Regions from separate parts of the Angustibacter peucedani genome, predicted to be linked through region 1. Evidence: predicted binding sites of a transcription regulator. Region 1 holds the regulator's gene; each other region holds the start of a gene.

Region 1 (5,799 bases):
GCTGGCAGGCCCACGGCTTGCCCAGCCAGCCGTCCGGCAGGTCGGCGCCGCTGACCAGCCGGACCCGCGCGTCGTGCTCGCAGACCGAGCGCACCAGCTCGGCGGTGCCGTCGGTCGAGCAGTCGTCGAGCACCACGAGCTCGGCCCGGTGGGCGCACTCGTCGAGCGCCACCACCAGCGCGCGCAGGGCCGGCTCGAGCCGGTGCGACTCGTCACGCACGGGGAGCAGCACCGAGACCCACTCGTCGGGGGGCTGGGGCGCCGCCGGCGGCCGCCGCAGCTGCCGCAGGTTCCACGCCGTGTGGGCGGTCAGGGCGACGGAGGCCGCGGTCGTCGTCCAGGTCAGGGCGCGGGCGACCCGCCCGCCGCTCACGGCCGGCCGTCCCACCACAAGAACAGGTACGGGACGACGACCACGCCCATCGCGACGCCGCCCCACACCGCGACCCAGGGGCGGTCGAAGAACACGGCGTTGCCCAGCGCGGAGCCCGCCCAGGTCCACGCGAGCAGCGCGCCGGGCACGCCCTCGGCCGCCGAACGCCCTTGCGGCAGAACGCCTTCGAGCACCGCCACCATGACGACCGCCACCAGCAGCCAGCCGGCGAAGTTCGTCAGCGGCACGCCGGGCACACCCGGCAGGCACGGCGTCGGGTGCGCCCACGTCCAGTGCCCGGCCGCGACCATCTGCGGGTCGAGGAACAGGTCCCACGCCGCCAGCGCGAGGCCTCCGGTCGGCACGACGACGAGCGACGACGGCTCCGGACGGCGCGACCGGCGGGCCGCGGCCCGGGCCAGTCGGCGGCCGAGCAGCAGGCACGGGTAGGCCATCATCACCCAGGCCAGCGGCACCACCACGGGCACACCGGCCACCTGCGGGCCCAGCGTGCCGGCGTAGGCGTACTCGCCGAAGGGCAGGCCGGTGCGCACGCCGAGCGCTTCGGCGCCCAGGCCGAGCCCCCCGGCGAGCACCAGCAGCCCGAGCGCCCAGAGCACGCCCCGCGTCGCCGCGGCGTGCAGCACGGATGCCGCGGCGAACAGCAGCACGGTGGCGATGGTCAGCAGCCGCAGCGGCTCGCCGTCGGTGAGCGGGTAGGCGATCTGCGCGAGCACGGTGGCGGCTGCCAGCACCGCCGACACCGCCCGCAGGCCGGAGCTCGTCCGGGCCGGGCGGGCGCCGGCGCCGGGAGGCGGCACGTGGGCGCGGACGGTCACGAGCCGGGAGTCTAGGGCTGGGGCGGGCCGGCCGGACGCGGCGTGCTCCAGCCGCGCCACCAGGCGCGGGCCCGGCGGACCCGCTTCCAGAGCAGCACCACCAGCGTCGCGCCGACCACCAGCAGCACCGCGGCGATCACCGCTGCCACCCAGGGGTTGAGCACGGCGAGCGACACGACCCCGGCGACCGTGAGGTCCTCGCCGGTGCTGACGACGACGTTGCTCGCGGGCTCGGGCGAGGTGTTGACCGCGGCGCGCAGCCCGGCCTTGACGACGTGGCTGGCCAGCGCGCTCACGCCGCCGGTCGTGGCCATCACCGCCTGCTCGAGCGAGCTCGCGTCGCCGGCCAGCAGGGCGCCGAGCGCGGCGCCCACCACCGGTCGCACGACGGTGTGCACCGTGTCCCACACCGAGTCGACGTAGGGGATCTTGTCGGCCACCAGCTCGACCAGGAACATCACGGCGGCCGCGACCAGCACGTCGGTGCGCTCGAGCGCCGGCGGCACCGCGTCGACGCCGGCGAACCGGCCGAGCACGCCCATCAGCAGCACCACGGCGTACGCGTTATCCCGCTCGCCCAGCCGGAGGTGAAGACCCACGGCAGCAGCTCAGCGCCCATCACGCGCTCCTCCCAGCTCGCCCGCGACGTCGAGGACCTCGAACCGCGCGAACAGCTCCTCGACGTACCAGCCTTCCAGCGCGGTACGACGGACCGCCTCGACGTGCGGTTCCCGCCGGTGCGCGAACTCCGTGAGCGCCTGCGCCGAGTCCCACAGGCTGAAGGTGCCCTGCAGCCCCACCGGGGCCTCGCCGACGCCGAGCGCGAGCCGCAGCCCCGGCACCTGGTGCAGGTCGGCCGACACCGGCGGCACGGCGCGCCAGAAGGTCAGCGCCTTGCGCGGGGCGATCCGGGCGCGGGTGATGCTGGCGACCGGACCGTCGACCCGCCGCGGGCGCGGGTCGCCGAACGGGCGGTGCCCCGACCACTCGCCGCGGCTGCTGACCGGCCGCAGCCGCACCACGAGCCGCTCGGTGGCGACCCGCTGCCACGACCGCAGCACCCGGTGACCGCGCTCGAACCCGTCGGCCGCGGCGTCGTCGTCCCAGACGGTGAGCAGGGCCCAGCGCCGCGGGTCCGCGTCGCGCGCGGTGAAGGTGCGGCCGCTGCCGGTGCCGAGCAGCTTGCGGAACCGCAGGCCGGGCGTGCCGGCCAGCTGCCGTCGTCCGGTGGCCATGCGCAGCACCGCCCGCGGGACGTCGCGCCCGCGCACGCCCCACACGTGCAGCAGCACGGTCGGGACGTCGGGGGCGCTCACGCGCACACCGTAGGACCTGGCGCGTCTGAGTACCTCGCGCGGCACCGCCTGAGTACCTGCACGGATCCCGCGGCCGGACGACGGGGACAGGCTGGGAGCCGCAGCGTGGGGGTGCGGTGCGACACCGGGCGGTGGCCGGCAGGAGGGGACGGCCACCGCCCGGTCGGGTCCGGAGTCGGTGCGGGTCGGCGCGGGGCGTCGTCCCGCGGTTGACGGAGGGGCCTGGCAGGGTCGCGGTCATGAGCGAGCCGACCGACCCGCCCGTGGGCGACCTGCCGGTCGTGCGCGACTCGCGCTTCCGCGAGCCCACGGCCTCGCCCCGCTCCCGGCACGGCGTGGGCCTGTGCCTCTCCGGCGGTGGCTACCGCGCCGCGCTGCTGCACCTGGGGGCCCTGCGCCGGCTCGACGAGCTCGGGGTGCTGGCGCAGGTCCGCACCGTCAGCGGGGTCTCCGGCGGGTCGCTGGCGGCGGCCGCCCTGGCCCACCCGGGCCTCGGCTGGCCGGATCCCGGCGGCGAGGGGCTGCAGCGGGTCGCCGGCCTCGAGCCGCTCGTGGGTGGAGCGCTGCGGGCGCTGACGAGCCGCAACGTGCGCACACCGGCGCTGCTCAGCCGCCTGCTGCCCGGGGGCCGCGGGGTGCGCGGGCTGGCGCGGCTGCTGGCCGAGCACCCGCCGTTCGACCGGCCCCTGCAGGACGTGCGTCCGGGGCCGCGGCTGGCGATCGGGTCCACCGACCTGGTCTTCGGCGTCGACTGGGTCGAGTGGACGGCGACCGCCGGCGCCCCGGCGTCCGTCGGCTCCTACCGGGCCGGCCACGCCGCACCGGACGACGGCTGGCGGCTGGCCGACGCCTGCGCCACCTCGTGCGCCGACCCTCCGTGGTTCGCGCCGCGCCGGGTGCCGGCCGAGCTGGGGTTGCGGCTGACGGGCGGGCACGTCGAGGTCGAGACGCCCGAGCGGCACCGCGAGCTGCGCCGCCGGCTGCAGCTCGTCGACGGCGGTGTCTACGACAACCTCGGGCTCGAGCCGGTCTGGCGCACGCACGCCGACGTCCTGGTGAGCGACGGCGGTGGGGTGTTCCGCGCCCGCACCCAGCGCACGCTGGTGGGGCGCCTGGCCCGCTCGCTGGAGGTGCTCGGACGGGCCGGCAGCAACACCCGGCTGCGCTGGCTGCACGCGGCGTTCGCCCGAGAGGTCCTCGGCGGCTGCACCTGGGGCGTCGACGACGTCGTCGGCCGCGGCTACCCGTTCGCCGTCGTCGAGGCCGTGGCCCGGGTGCGCACCGACCTGGACGCCTTCTCGACCGCCGAGCAGCAGGTGCTCGAACGGCACGGGTATTGCGTCGCCGACCACGCCGTGCGGCGGCACGCCGCGTCGTTGGTGCGCGGCGACGCGCCGTTCGAGCCGCCGCACCCGCAGGTCGCCGACCCGGACGTCGCGCTCGCGGCCTTGCGCGGGTCGGACCGGCGCACCCTGCTCGGGCGCTGGTGAGGGCGCGCGTGATCTTGCTGGCCGGTTCGCCCCCTCTGCCGGGTTCGGTGGGCTAAGGTCGGCCTCGACGGTCCAGAAGTGCGGCGGTCTTCATCGCTGATTCCTGCGCCGTGTCGGGGCGACCCAGGACCGCTGAGAGGTCGCCCCATGTCACTCGCCGAGTCCCTGCCCACCGTGCCCGACCCCCCGGCCGGCCCGCTCTCCGCGCCGTTCGCGGCGCTGCCCGCGCCCACGCGCCCGCCGGACCTGCTGCGCAGCGTGGTCGGGCCGTCCGTGACCGCGCTGGACGCCGGGTCGGTCAGCCTGCTGGTCGACGCCGACACCTCGGTGCTGGTGGTGCTGCACGGCGCGGTCGACGGCGGCCTGCAGGACGACGTCCGCGACCTCGTCGAGGACCTCGTCACCAACGCGGTGCAGACGTCCGGGCGGCCGGTGCGCGTGCTGGCCGAGCAGGTCACCCGCTTCGAGCTCACCGGCGTGTGGCTGCTGCTGGAGCTGCGCCGGGCCGCCCGGCCCGAGCGGGTCACGCTCGTGCGCCCGTCGGAGGCCGTGCGCGACGCGATCGCGCTGCACGGCATCAGCGGCCTGGACGTCGAGGACTGACGGGGCTGACGGAGGCGGGCGCGCAGGGGCGCCCACCTCCGCCGGCTCGTGGCGGGGTCTCAGACCCGGCGCAGGACCGCCTGGACGCGGCCGAGCACCACGGCCTGGTCGCCGGGGATGGGCTCGAACGCGGGGTTGTGGGGCATCAGCCAGACGTGGCCGTCGCGGCGCTTGAAGGTCTTGACCGTCGCCTCGCCGTCGATCATCGCCGCGACGATGTCGCCGTTGTCGGCGGTCTGCTGCTGGCGCACGACCACCCAGTCGCCGTCGCAGATCGCGGCGTCGACCATCGAGTCGCCGACCACCTTGAGCAGGAACAGCTGGCCCTCGCCGACGATCTGGCGGGGGAGCGGGAAGACGTCCTCGACGGCCTCCTCGGCCAGGATCGGCCCGCCCGCCGCGATCCGGCCCACGACCGGGACGTACGACGGCGCGGGCCGCTGGTCGCCCGAGCCGGTCGGGTCGACGTCGTCGGGCAGCGCGCCCGCCGCCGGCGCGGAGCTCGTGGCCGGCGCGTCCGGCGACATCACCTCGATGGCCCGCGGTCGGTGCGGGTCGCGGCGCAGGTAGCCCTTGCGCTCGAGGGCGGTGAGCTGGTGGGCGACGCTGCTGGGGCTGGCCAGCCCGGCGGCCTCGCCGATCTCGCGCATGCTCGGGGGGTAGCCGCGCCGCTCGACGGCGTCGCGGATCGTCTCGAGCACCCGGCGCTGGCGCGTCGTGAGGCCGTCGCCGCCGTCCCGGTCGGGCAGCTCGTGCACGTCCGCAGACGGGCGGTCCTCCGTGGCCATGCGTCCTCCCGGGGCGGGCGTGATGAGCTCGACTGGGGGCGAGCGTAGGGCCACCAGCACCCCGAGTTCAAACACCTGTTCGAACGTGTCGCCGTCCGGCGCAGCCCGTGACGCGTGGGACGGGCGTTGTCGGTGGCGTCTGATGAGGTGGTTCTCGAGCACGAGGCAGCGCACCGGTCGAACATCCGTTCGACGCAGGGCTCGACACCAGCCGGGTCCTGGTGCTACAACTCGTACAGGCGTTCGATCGAACACCCGTTCGATCCTCTTCCCAGGAGGCCCCGATGACCGCGATCACCCTCACCGCACCGAGCTCGTCCTTCGGCCGCACCCGCCCGGCGCCGGTGCGCCCGGCGCGGGGTCGACCGGCTCCGCGCGCCCAGCGCGCCC
Region 2 (5,799 bases), on a different contig from region 1:
AGGGGTCGACGAGCGCCCCGCCGCGCACCGGCGCGCGCCCCGACCCGGCAGCCCGTGCGGCGACCGACGGGTCGGCCCAGGCGGGCAGCCCGGCGACCAGGCCGGTGGGGTCGGTGGCCAGGTCGACGCCGAGCAGCGGCGCGATCCCGGCCCTGCGGCAGGCGAGCACGAACTTCACCGCGCCGTACAGGCCGTCGCGGTCGGTCAGGGCGAGCGCGCCCATGCCGTGCTCGACCGCTCGCGCGACGAGCGCGTCGGGCGAGGACGCGCCGTGCCGCAGCGAGTACCCGGACGCGACGTGCAGGTGGACGAAGGGATCGGTGACGGAGGCGGTGGAGGAGGAAGAAGAAGAAGAGGCGGAGGAGGGGACGGGGGCTGGGGAGGTCATCGCAGGCTCGGGGAAGCGCGGAGGCGGTGCTCAGCGGACCAACGGCAAGGGGCTGGCCCCGCGCAGCGAGACCGCACCCGGTGGCAGGACGTCGTGGCGCGGCAGGCCCAGCACCTGCTCGACGAGCACCAGGAAGGTCTCGCCGTCGCGGACCAGGTCGTCGGCCTCGCGGCTGCTGACGACGTCGTCGCGGCCGGCCTCGAGCGCCGCCCGGCGGGTGGCGCCGGCGTCGAAGAACGCGGCCCACTCGGCCAGCTCGGGCGCGACGGTGGGCAGCACCTCCCACACGCTGCGCGGCCGGCCGTGCCGGTGCGGGCGACCGCGCACCGACAGCACGGCGGCGGCGGCGCGCAGCGCGGCCAGGTGCGCGGCGACGTAGCGCTCGCCCGCGGTGGAGGCGGTGAGCGCCGCGACCAGGCTGTCGCGGGCCCGGTCGAGCAGGTCGAGGCTGCTGGGGGGCACCCGGGGTGGGCTGGACGTCGGCACGGGAGGTCCTCCTGGTGGTGGTCGGTGAGGGACGGGGCGCGGCGGGCTGGTCAGTCCTCGACGTGCACCAGGCGCCATCGGTCGGCGGCCGGTGCGCCGGACCCGGGGTCGTGCACGAGGTCGTAGACGCCGACCGGGCTGCTGCGCCCGGCGGCGGCCTCGACCCGCCAGACCTCGCGCTCGGCAGGTTCGAGCGGCGAGCGGCGCGCCGGGACGTCGTCGAGCGCGAGCCCGGCCGGCACCCGACCGCCGGACGGCACCGCCCCCTGCGCGGCGACGTCGACCTCGGAACGCAGCCCCAGCAGCGCCGAGGCCGCGGCCTCGCGCCACCACACCCGCCGCTCGTACCAGTGCGACAGCACGCCGCGCACCACGTAGAGCCGGTCGCGCCAGACGAACGCCGCGGGAGCCTCGGGCTCGTCGCCCTCGGGCTCGCCCGTCGTCCGCACCTCGACCGGGTCGTCGTACCGTCGTCCCACCCCGCACCTCCGCTGGCCGCTCGCTGACTGGCTCGTCGCTGCCGCGGGGGAAGACCGGCAGACCCGGCCGGCAGGCCCGGGCGGCGGCTTCCCCACCGCCACCCGGACCGGCCAGGCCGTAGGGCCCGTCGCGGCCGGGGTCGAGGCGGCCGGGGGACGGGCCCCACCCCCACCGGCTGGAGGGGAGTCCGCCCGGTGGGAGTCGTTCGAACACCTGTTCGAACGAGGTCGAGACTACACCTGCGGTCGGACACCGCGTCAACACCTTCACCCGACCGGTGGACGACGGTTCTTGAGGTTCCCCCGGGGCAGGCTCCTACGCTCCGGGACGTGGCTCCCGACCAGACCTCCGACGCCCCGGTCGACCGGCTGCTCACCGTGGGCGAGCTGGCCCGCCGCACCGGCCTGACCACCAAGGCCGTGCGGCACTACGACCGGGTGGCGCTGCTGCGCCCGGCCGTCGTCGACGCCGTCACCGGCTACCGCTACTACGACCCCTCCCAGCTCGGGCCGGCCCGGCTGGTGCACCTGCTGCGCGCGGTCGACGTCCCCCTCGACGACGTGCGCGTCTGCCTGGCCGCCGACGGCGACCCGGTCGCCGTCCGGGCCACCCTGGCCCGCCACCGCCGCCGCGTCGAGGCCCGCGCCACCCGGCTGCGCGGCGACCTGCACACCATCGACCACCACCTCCAGGAGCTCCCCGTGACCGACCCCGCCCCTCCCCCCGCCGAGACCACGACCACCCCGACCACCGAGCCCACGACCGCGCAGACCGCGCCGAGCCCGGACGCCGCCGAGCACCGCCGCCTCGCGGTGGACCTGTTCAACGGCACCTGGCGGCTGATGGAGGCCGACGACCGCACCCGCGCCGACGACGACCGGATGCTGCACATGGCGCACGCCTCGCGGCACCACTGGGAGCAGGCCGGGACCGCGGTGCACCTGGCCCGCGGCGAGTGGCTGTGCTCGCGCGTCTACGCGGTGCTCGAGCGCGGCGAGCCGAGCCGGCACCACGCCCAGCGGGCGCTGGACCTGTGCCAGGAGAACGGGATCGGCGACTGGGACCTCGCCTTCGCGCACGAGGCGCTGGCCCGGGCGCACGCCGTCTCGGGCGACGCCGACGCCGCCCGCGCGGCCACCGAGGCGGCCCTCGCCGCGGCCGAGGAGGTCGCCGACCCCGAGGACCGCGCGCTGCTGCTCGCCGACCTGGAGACCGTCCCGCGCCAGCCGCGCTTCTGGTGACCCGCAGGACGGCTCGACCCGACGTCCCACGCGCGCCCCTCCTGCGCCACTACCCTTCGGCCATGTCGGACCTGGCCGCCCACGCCGCCGTCACCCGCGTCACCGAGACGCTCGCCGGCCTCGGCGTGCGCGGGCAGGTGCGCGTGCTGGACGACGCGGCGCGCACCGCGCAGGCCGCGGCCGAGCAGCTGGGCGTCGAGGTCGGGCAGATCGCGAACTCGCTGGTGTTCGTCGGTGTCGCGGCCGTCACCGACCCGGACGCCGGGCGGCACGTGCGCGACGGCGACGGCTCAGAACCGTTGCTGGTCATGACGTCCGGGGCGCACCGGGTCGACACCCACAAGGTCGCGGATCTGCTCGGGCTGGCCGACCTGCAGCGCGCGACGCCCGAGATCGTCCGGGCCGCAACGGGTTTCGCGATCGGCGGCGTCGCACCGGTCGGGCACCTGGTGCCCGTGCGCACCTTCGTCGACGTCGCGCTCTCCCGCTACGACGTCGTCTGGGCGGCGGCCGGCCACCCGCACACGGTGTTCCCGACGTCCTACGAAGAGCTCGTGCGCATCACGGGGGGCCAGCCGATCGAGGTGACCTGAGGTATCAGGCCGTGCGGTCCGGCGCTCTCGTCGGGCATGGACACGACGCTGACCCTCTCGTTCACGCCGGGCGAGGTCATCACCCCCGGCACGCCGCTCCACGTCACGACCGCTCGTCCGGTCGACCCCCGGTCCGCGCAGGGCGCCGTGCGCCTGCGCCCCGCCCGCGGCCCCTGGCAGGACGCCGACGTCCGGCTGGCCAAGCGCGGACGGGTGGTGCAGGTGGCCACCGACGGCCTCTCACCCGGCGCGCACGAGCTCGTCGTCGGCGAGCTGCTCGACGCCAAGGGCGAGCGCCTCGCCGAGCCGGTGCACGTGCCGTTCGTCATCGGTGCCATGGTCGGGCGCGTGCCCGACGACCACCGCGTCGAGCACGTCGTGCACCTCGCGGTCGGCGAGCTCGCCGTCACCCGCTTGCGCCCGGGCGACAAGGCCTCGGACGACGAGCAGTACGTCGAGCTGGTCAAGGCGGTGCACCGCGAGAAGGGCGTGGCGGCAGCGTTCGCGTTCGGCGCGGACGGCCAGCAGGTCGACGCCGACGAGCTGCTCGCCGGCGTCGAGAAGCGGCGGGCCGACCGCTTCGGCCGGATGCACGAGACGCTGTGGCGCCACCTCGAGACCGTGGCGGACGACGAGCCCGTCGACGTCGTCGTGTGGCCGCACCTGGAGGACGACGGCCAGGTCGTCGACAAGCCCACCGACCGACGCGCCACCGAGCCGCACCCCGTCGAGGTCGAGCGCAACGCGGTGCAGCGCAAGGCGACCGGGAACCTGCAGCGCCGGCTCAAGCGTCTCGGCGCCGAGGTGATGGCGCGCCAGGACGACGACGTCCCGCTGCTGCGCGCGACGCTGCCCGCCGCGAAGGTCCGCGACCTCGCGGCCTCCGACGCCGTCGGCGCCGTCTTCCTCGACGACCGCAGCGCGATCACCGACCTCGGGAACTCCATCGCCGTGGCGCGCTCGGACCGCGCGCAGAACCTCGGCTTCGACGGCACCGGGGTGCGCGTCGCGGTCTTCGAGGACGGCCCGAGCGACACCACCAACCTCGCGCTGGCCGGGCGCTTCTCGAGCTCTCCCCCGGCCAGCAACCACGCCCGCCTGACGCACGCCATCATCAAGAACACCGAGGCGAACCGGCCGCACGGGCACGCGCCCGACTGCGACCTGTTCTCCGCCAACAGCGCCGACAACGACGCGCTGCGCTGGGCGGCCAACCAGGGCTGCACGGTCATCAGCCAGAGCTTCCACCGCGGCACCGAGCCGGGCGGTGCGGGGCTGCAGGCCGACGACGTCCTGAAGGACTTCCTGGCATTGCGCTGGCCGTACCCGACGATCGTCCAGGCCGCCGGGAACTTCTGGCAGGGTGACGCCGACAACATCCAGCCGCCGTCCTCGGAGTTCGTGAACCACAAGGGGTTCAACACGCTCTCGGTCGGCAACCACGACGACACCGCGTCGTCGATGTCGGGCGACTCGGTCTTCCGCAACCCGACGTCGACGCACGGCGACCGCGAGCTGCCCGAGCTCGCCGCCAACGGCACCGGGGTCAGCGCGAACGGCCAGACGATGTCCGGCACCAGCTTCGCGGCACCGGCCACCGCGGGCGTCACGGCCCTGCTGCAGGACGTCGACCCCGTGCTCTGCTCGTGGCCCGAGGGCTGCCGCGCGATCCTGCTCGCGACCGCGGGGCGCAACGTGTCGGGCAGCACGTGGTGGAACGACGTCAGCACCCGCACCGACGCCTCTGACGGCGCGGGCGCGGTCGACGCGGAGTCCGGGGTGCGCGTGGCGCAGCAGCGCCGGTGGCGCGACGCGCCGGCCACGTCGCGCGGCTGGGACGTCGGCACGCTGGCGTCCGCCGACGTCGGGGCCGACGGCTTCACGACGTTCCGCTACCACGTGCAGGTGCCGCTGCTGCTGCTCTCGCCGACCGTCAAGGTGGCGCTGGCGTGGGACAGCAAGGTGACCTCAATCTTCGGGCTGCCGCTGGCCTCGCAGCTCACGGTCGACTTCGACCTGGTGGTGCGCAACAGCCAGGGCCAGCAGGTCGCGGCCTCGGCCTCGTGGGACAACAGCTACGAGGTGGTCGAGTTCGCGGCCACGCGCGGCGCGACGTACGAGATCGCCGTCCGGCGCTGGTCGGGCACCGACAGCGTGTGGTTCGGCCTGGCCTGGCAGACCAGCGGCACGCCGATCTTCTTCCCGTGGCCGCTGCCCTGGCAGGAGCTGCAGGTGGCATCGCGCTGAGCCGGGACACCAGCACGGAGGGGTCGGCGCTCGGGGCCGACCCCTTCGTCGTGCGCCGTCAGGCGCTGCCGTAGTCCGTGGCCAGGATGGCCTCGACCGTCTGCGCCTCGTCGAAGTGCTCCGAGCCGGCGATCTGCGGCACGAACCCGACCAGCACGCCGTTGCGCATGATCTGCGCCTCCAGCCCCGCTGCTCCGTCGACGTCCCACAACGCCTCCCGCCCGTCGCCGAGCGGGACGCGCACGCCGAAGCGGTACGAGCTCGGGCGCGCCACCTTCGCGATGACGCCGCGGTCGACCAGTGCCTGTGCCACGCGCGTGGCCTCGTCCTCCTGCATCGCACCAGCCTGGACGACGAACCTGGA
Region 3 (5,799 bases), on a different contig from region 1:
GTTCGTCTGCGAGGCCGTGCGCTCAGGCATCAACACCGTGCCCGCCGGCCAGGCCGAGGCGGCGCGGGCCATCGGGCTGCCGTTCGGCCAGGTGCTCACCCAGGTGGTGCTGCCGCAGGCGTTGCGCGCCAGCGTTCCCCCGCTGGTGAGCGTGCTCATCGCGCTGCTGAAGAACACCACGGTCGCGACCGCGGTGAACGTCGCCCAGGCCGGCTCGCTGCCGGACTACCTCAGCGAGCGGGGCGCCAACCAGCTGTTCGTCAACACCTGGATCGCGTTGATCTTCCTGGCGCTCGTGGTGCCGCTGGCGCTGGCGCAACGGGCGGCCGAGCGGCAGGCGGCGGTCGTGCGATGAGCGGCTCGACGGTGCTGTACGACGCGCCCGGACCCCGGGCGCAGCAGCGCTACCGCCTGCTCGGAGCGGCGACCGTGCTCGTCGTGGTGGCGCTGGTCGCGTTCGTCGTCTGGCGGCTGGTGGCGACCGAGCAGTTCTCGGCGGCACGCACGGCGCAGTTCCAGTACGCGGCGGTGCAGCGCGAGCTGCTGCACGGCTACCTGGCGACCGTCAAGGCGGCCGGGGTCGCGACCGTGCTCGCGCTGGCGCTGGGGGCGCTGCTCGCGGCCGGACGGCTCTCGGACCACGCCGCGGTGCGGGCGCCGTCGGCGGCGCTGGTGGAGTTCTTCCGCGGCGTGCCGCTGCTGATCCTGATGTTCTTCTTCTACTACGGCTCGCTCGAGTACGACCTCGGGCTCACGCCGTTCTGGGCCGTCGTGCTGGGCCTGACCCTCTACAACGGGTCGGTGCTGGCCGAGATCTTCCGGGCCGGCGTGCAGGCGGTGCCGCGCGGGCAGTCCGAGGCGGCCTACGCCCTGGGCCTGCGCAAGACGCAGGTGATGGTGCAGGTGCTGCTGCCGCAGGCGGTGCGCACCATGCTGCCCTCGATCATCAGCCAGCTCGTGGTGCTGCTCAAGGACACCGCGCTCGGCTTCATCCTCACCTACAACGAGCTGCTGTACGTGGCCAAGCAGATCGGTGGCCGCGGGGCGTTCGACTTCCCGTACGTGCTGACCTACCTGGTCGTGGCGGCGATCTACATCGCCACCTGCGTGGCGCTGAGCCTGGTGGCGACGTGGCTGGAGCGGCGGTCGCGCCGGTCGCGCCGCACCGTCGCCCGCGTGCCGGACGACGCCGCGGCTCCGGCCGCCTGAGGCTGCGCCGGTCCGGCGGACCGGGTCAGGCGGACCGGGTCAGGCGGACCGGGTCAGGCGGACCGGGTCAGGCGGGCCGGGTCAGCCCAGCGGCTCGACGTCGTCCGCCGGAGCCTGCGCCCCGTCAGCCGCCAGCGCCTCGCGCACGACGGACATGGCCAGGCCGGCCGGGTAGCCCTTGCGGGCGAGCATCCCGGCCAGCCGGGCCAGCCGCTTGTCGTGCGGCAGGCCGCGGGTGCTGGGCAGCCGCCGCGCCACGAGGTCGCGTGCGGTGCTGGCCTCGTCGTCGTCCTGTACCTGCTCGAGCGCGTCGCGCGCGGTGTCGTCGTCGACGCCCTTGCGGCGCAGCTCGTGGGCCAGGGCCCGTCGGGCGAGGCCGCGGCTGGCCCGCTGCGAGCGCACCAGCATCTCGGCGAACGCGGTGTCGTCGACCAGCCCGACGTCCTCGAACCGGTCGAGCACCCGGGCCGCGACCTCGTCGCTGGCGCCGCGAGCGGCCAGCGTGTCGGCCAGCTGCGCCCGCGAGCGCGGCGCCATGGTCAGCTGCCGCAGCACGATCGAGCGCGCCACCTGCTCGGGATCGGCGTCCGGCGTCTCGTCGGCGGTGCCCCCCGGGGTGGGAGCGCTGGGACCGCGCTGCCCGCCCCGGCGGGACGACCGACGTCCGGTGCTCACGGGCTAGAAGTCGACCTTCGCCTCGGCCAGCTCGACCACGTCGGCCGGGGCGTCGACCCGGGCGCCGATGCCGAGCTTCTCCTTGATCCGCTTCTCGAGCTCGTTGGCCAGGTCGGGGTTGTCGCGCAGGAACGAGCGCGCGTTCTCCTTGCCCTGGCCGAGCTGGTCGCCGTCGTAGGTGTACCAGGCACCGGACTTGCGGACGAAGCCGTGCTCGACGCCCATGTCGATCAGGCCGCCCTCGCGGGAGATGCCCTGGCCGTAGAGGATGTCGAACTCGGCCTGCTTGAACGGCGGGGCCATCTTGTTCTTCACGATCTTGCAGCGGGTGCGGTTGCCGACCGGGTCGGTGCCGTCCTTCAGCGTCTCGATCCGGCGGACGTCGAGCCGCACCGACGCGTAGAACTTCAGCGCCTTGCCACCCGTGGTGGTCTCGGGCGAGCCGAACATCACGCCGATCTTCTCGCGCAGCTGGTTGATGAAGATCGCGGTGGTCTTGGAGTTGCTCAGCGCACCGGTGATCTTGCGCAGCGCCTGCGACATGAGACGGGCCTGCAGGCCGACGTGGCTGTCGCCCATCTCGCCCTCGATCTCGGCGCGGGGCACGAGCGCGGCGACCGAGTCGATGACGATGATGTCGAGCGCGCCGGAGCGGATCAGCATGTCGGCGATCTCGAGCGCCTGCTCACCGGTGTCGGGCTGCGACACCAGCAGGGCGTCGGTGTCGACGCCGAGCTTCTTGGCGTACTCGGGGTCGAGCGCGTGCTCGGCGTCGATGAAGGCCGCGATGCCGCCGGCCTTCTGCGCGTTGGCCACGGCGTGCAGCGCGACGGTCGTCTTGCCCGAGGACTCCGGGCCGTAGATCTCGACCACGCGGCCGCGCGGCAGGCCGCCGATGCCCAGCGCGACGTCGAGCGCGACGGACCCGGTGGGGATCACCTCGATCGGGGCGCGGACGTCGTCGCCGAGGCGCATGACGGAGCCCTTGCCGAACTGGCGGTCGATCTGGGCGAGGGCGGTGTCGAGCGCCTTGTCGCGGTCTGCGGGAGCAGGCATGTGATGTCCTCAGGTGTGCGGCCGGGCCGTGCCGACCGGTGGGTCCGTTGTCGTCGAGGAGGACGCTAGGCGTCCGCACCGACAGCGGTCAGGTCACCACCCGCGGCCTGTGGACCGTGGGACGACGCCCTTCCTGATGTGGACAACCGTACCGAACAGGTGTTCGAGCGGTGGGAGGTTCCGCGGCGTGTCGCGCCGCCGTACGCTGGCGGCATGTGCCGCAGCATCAAGACCTTGCGAGAGCCCTACACCGAGGACGTCGGCCCCGACGACGTGCGCGCCGCCGCCCTGCAGTACGTGCGCAAGATCAGCGGGTTCCGCCAGCCCGCGCCGCACAACGCGGCCGCGTTCGACGCCGCGGTCGCCGCGGTCGCGCAGGCCACGCAGGACCTGCTCGGCGACCTCCAGGTGCGCGGCGCCCGCTCGGCCTGACGGCGGCTACTTCAGCAGCAGCACCGCAAGCCGGCGCCGGGTGACCGCGAGCCCGACCGCGCCCATGGCGAGCAGCACCGCCACGTGCCCCAGCAGCGACCAGCTCACCTGCCCCAGCACCAGCCCGCGCTCGAGCGCGACGCCGTGGTAGAGCGGGGAGAGCTGCACCAGCCAGCGCAGCGCCGCCGGGTAGGCCTGCACCGGGAAGAACGTGCCCGACAGCAGGGTCAGCGGCACGAGCGCCATCTGGATGTAGTCGAAGTCCTGGAAGTTGCGGATCCAGGTGGTGGCGGCCATGCCCACGGCCGAGAACACGAACCCGATCAGCGTCGCCACCGGCAGCGCGAGCACGGCCCACCAGCTCGTGGTGAGGCCCATCGCCACCGAGATCGCCAGGAAACCCAGCACGTAGATCCCGCCGCGCACCAGCGACCAGAGCATCTCGCCGATCGCGATGTCGCGCGGGCCGACCGGCGTGGCCAGCATCGCGTCGAACGTGTGCATGTACTTCAGCTTGAAGAACATGTTGTACGTGGCGTCGAAGACCGCACCGTTCATGGCCGACATCGCCAGCATCGCTGGCGCCATGAACTGCGCGTAGGTGACGGTGCGGCCGTCGGCCAGCGGGATGTCGCCGATCAGCGCGCCCAGCCCGATGCCGAGCGAGAAGAGGTAGAACACCGGCTCGAGGAAGCCGGTGAGGAACGCGACCCACTGGCGCCGGTAGGTCAGGACGTTGCGCTCGACGACGACGCCGGCCAGGGCGAGGGCGCTCATCAGACCACCATCCGTCGCCGCAGCTGGCGCTCGGCCAGCCAGGCACCGACGACCACCCACAGCAGCAGGTAGGCGACGTGCCCGAGGTCGGGACCCAGGTCGAGCGTGCCGAGCGTCGCGTCGCGGGCGAGCGACGACCCGTGCCACAGCGGGACGACGTAGGCCACCGGGTGCATCCAGCCCGGCAGCTGCTCGACCGGGAAGAACGTGCCGGAGAACAGGAACATGGGCACCAGCCCGAGCCGGAACACCAGGTTGAAGGTGGTGTCGGTCTCGGCGCGGGCCGAGATGGCGAACATCGGCGCCGCGTAGGCCAGCGTCACCAGCACCACCGCGACCAGCGAGAGCACGCCGGTCCACGACGGCACGGCGCCCACCACCGTGGCGACCACGAGGAACACGACGGCGCTCAGCAGCGAGCGCAGCGTGATGGCCACCAGGTTGCCGGCCACCACGTCGCGCACGCCGATCGGCGTGGCGAGCATCGCGTGGTACTGCCGCTGCCACTTGATCGCGCCGAGCACGGGGTACGACGCGTCGAAGACGCCGGTCTGCATGGCCGTCGCGACCAGCACCCCCGGGGCGATGAACTGCACGTACGGCACCCCGCCGAGACCCGACGAGCCGCCGCGGTCGACCAGCGAGCCGAGGCCGTAGCCCATGGCCACGAGGTAGAGCAGCGGCGAGACGAACGCGCCGAACAGCGTGCCGCGGAAGGTGCGCCGCATCAGGACGAAGAAGTACTCGAGCACCCGCACGGCGGGGTGGGGCACGGCGGTGGTCGGCGCCGCGGACGGCGGACGGCTCAGCGAGACGGTGCTGGCCATCAGTCGACCAGCGTCCGGCCGGTCAGCCGCAGGAACACGTCCTCGAGCGTGCTGCGCCGCACGAGCGAGGACAGCGGCCGGACGCCGCGCTGGTGCACCGCGGCCGTGGCGGCCTCGCCGTCGTCGACGTAGAGCAGCAGCCGGTCGGGCAGCACCTCGACGCGGTCGGCCACGCCCTCGACGGCCGTGGCGTGCGGTGCGAGGTCGTCGTCCGGGAACCGCAGCTCGAGCACCTCGCGGGTCGACCAGGACTCGATCAGCGAGCGCGGGCTGCCCTCGGCGACGATGCGGCCGCCGTCCATGACGACGAGCCGGTCGCACAGCTGCTCGGCCTCGTCCATGTAGTGCGTGGTGAGGACCAGCGTCACGCCCTGGCGCTTGAGCCGGAACAGGCGGTCCCACAGCACGTGGCGGGCCTGCGGGTCGAGGCCCGTCGTCGGCTCGTCGAGCAGCAGGATCTCGGGCCGGTTGATGAGGGCGCGCGCGATGGTCAGGCGCCGCTTCATGCCGCCGGACAGCGGCTCGACCATGGCGTCGGCTCGCTCGACCAGGTTGGCGAACTCGAGCAGCTCGCCGGCGCGACGACGGCACTCGGCGCGCGAGAGCCCGAAGTAGCGGCCGTAGATCAGCAGGTTGTCGCGCACGGTGAGCTCGCCGTCGAGCGAGTCCTGCTGCGGGACGACGCCGAGCCGGGCCCGGATCTGGGCGCCCTGGGTGCGCGGGTCGAGCCCGAGGATCTGCAGGTCGCCGCCGGACGGCGGGGACACGCAGCCGATCATGCGCATGGTGGAGGACTTGCCGGCGCCGTTCGGCCCGAGGAACC

The links. Region 1 encodes LexA, which represses DNA repair genes until DNA is damaged. Its sites were predicted from a motif close to TCGAACANNTGTTCGA; they were not measured.
Region 2: ACYVJ4_RS17625 (DUF6504 family protein) is a predicted target of LexA. The motif match lies at 1,560-1,575, and genes of this name have one in related genera.
Region 3: recA (recombinase RecA) is a predicted target of LexA. The motif match lies at 3,092-3,107, and genes of this name have one in related genera.

The regions. Positions count from the first base shown of each region.
Region 1 covers NZ_BAAGXY010000065.1:45,130-50,928, forward strand. Annotated here, with positions in the region: gene ACYVJ4_RS12685 (glycosyltransferase family 2 protein) at 1-373, opposite strand, end outside; gene ACYVJ4_RS12690 (carotenoid biosynthesis protein) at 370-1,212, opposite strand; gene ACYVJ4_RS12695 (DUF4126 domain-containing protein) at 1,224-1,811, opposite strand; gene ACYVJ4_RS12700 (monooxygenase) at 1,821-2,528, opposite strand; gene ACYVJ4_RS12705 (patatin-like phospholipase family protein) at 2,768-4,018, shown strand; gene ACYVJ4_RS12710 (STAS domain-containing protein) at 4,166-4,621, shown strand; gene lexA (transcriptional repressor LexA) at 4,681-5,409, opposite strand.
Region 2 covers NZ_BAAGXY010000134.1:260-6,058, forward strand. Annotated here, with positions in the region: partial or broken gene ACYVJ4_RS17615 (PHP domain-containing protein) at 1-388, opposite strand, end outside; gene ACYVJ4_RS17620 (SAV_6107 family HEPN domain-containing protein) at 419-850, opposite strand; gene ACYVJ4_RS17625 (DUF6504 family protein) at 925-1,353, opposite strand; gene ACYVJ4_RS17630 (MerR family transcriptional regulator) at 1,684-2,595, shown strand; gene ACYVJ4_RS17635 (YbaK/EbsC family protein) at 2,658-3,188, shown strand; gene ACYVJ4_RS17640 (S8 family serine peptidase) at 3,225-5,435, shown strand; gene ACYVJ4_RS17645 (hypothetical protein) at 5,494-5,772, opposite strand.
Region 3 covers NZ_BAAGXY010000124.1:404-6,202, reverse strand. Annotated here, with positions in the region: gene ACYVJ4_RS17070 (amino acid ABC transporter permease) at 1-355, shown strand, start outside; gene ACYVJ4_RS17065 (amino acid ABC transporter permease) at 352-1,209, shown strand; gene ACYVJ4_RS17060 (regulatory protein RecX) at 1,291-1,884, opposite strand; gene recA (recombinase RecA) at 1,888-2,940, opposite strand; gene ACYVJ4_RS17050 (DUF2277 family protein) at 3,154-3,372, shown strand; gene ACYVJ4_RS17045 (ABC transporter permease) at 3,379-4,149, opposite strand; gene ACYVJ4_RS17040 (ABC transporter permease) at 4,149-4,976, opposite strand; gene ACYVJ4_RS17035 (ABC transporter ATP-binding protein) at 4,976-5,799, opposite strand, start outside.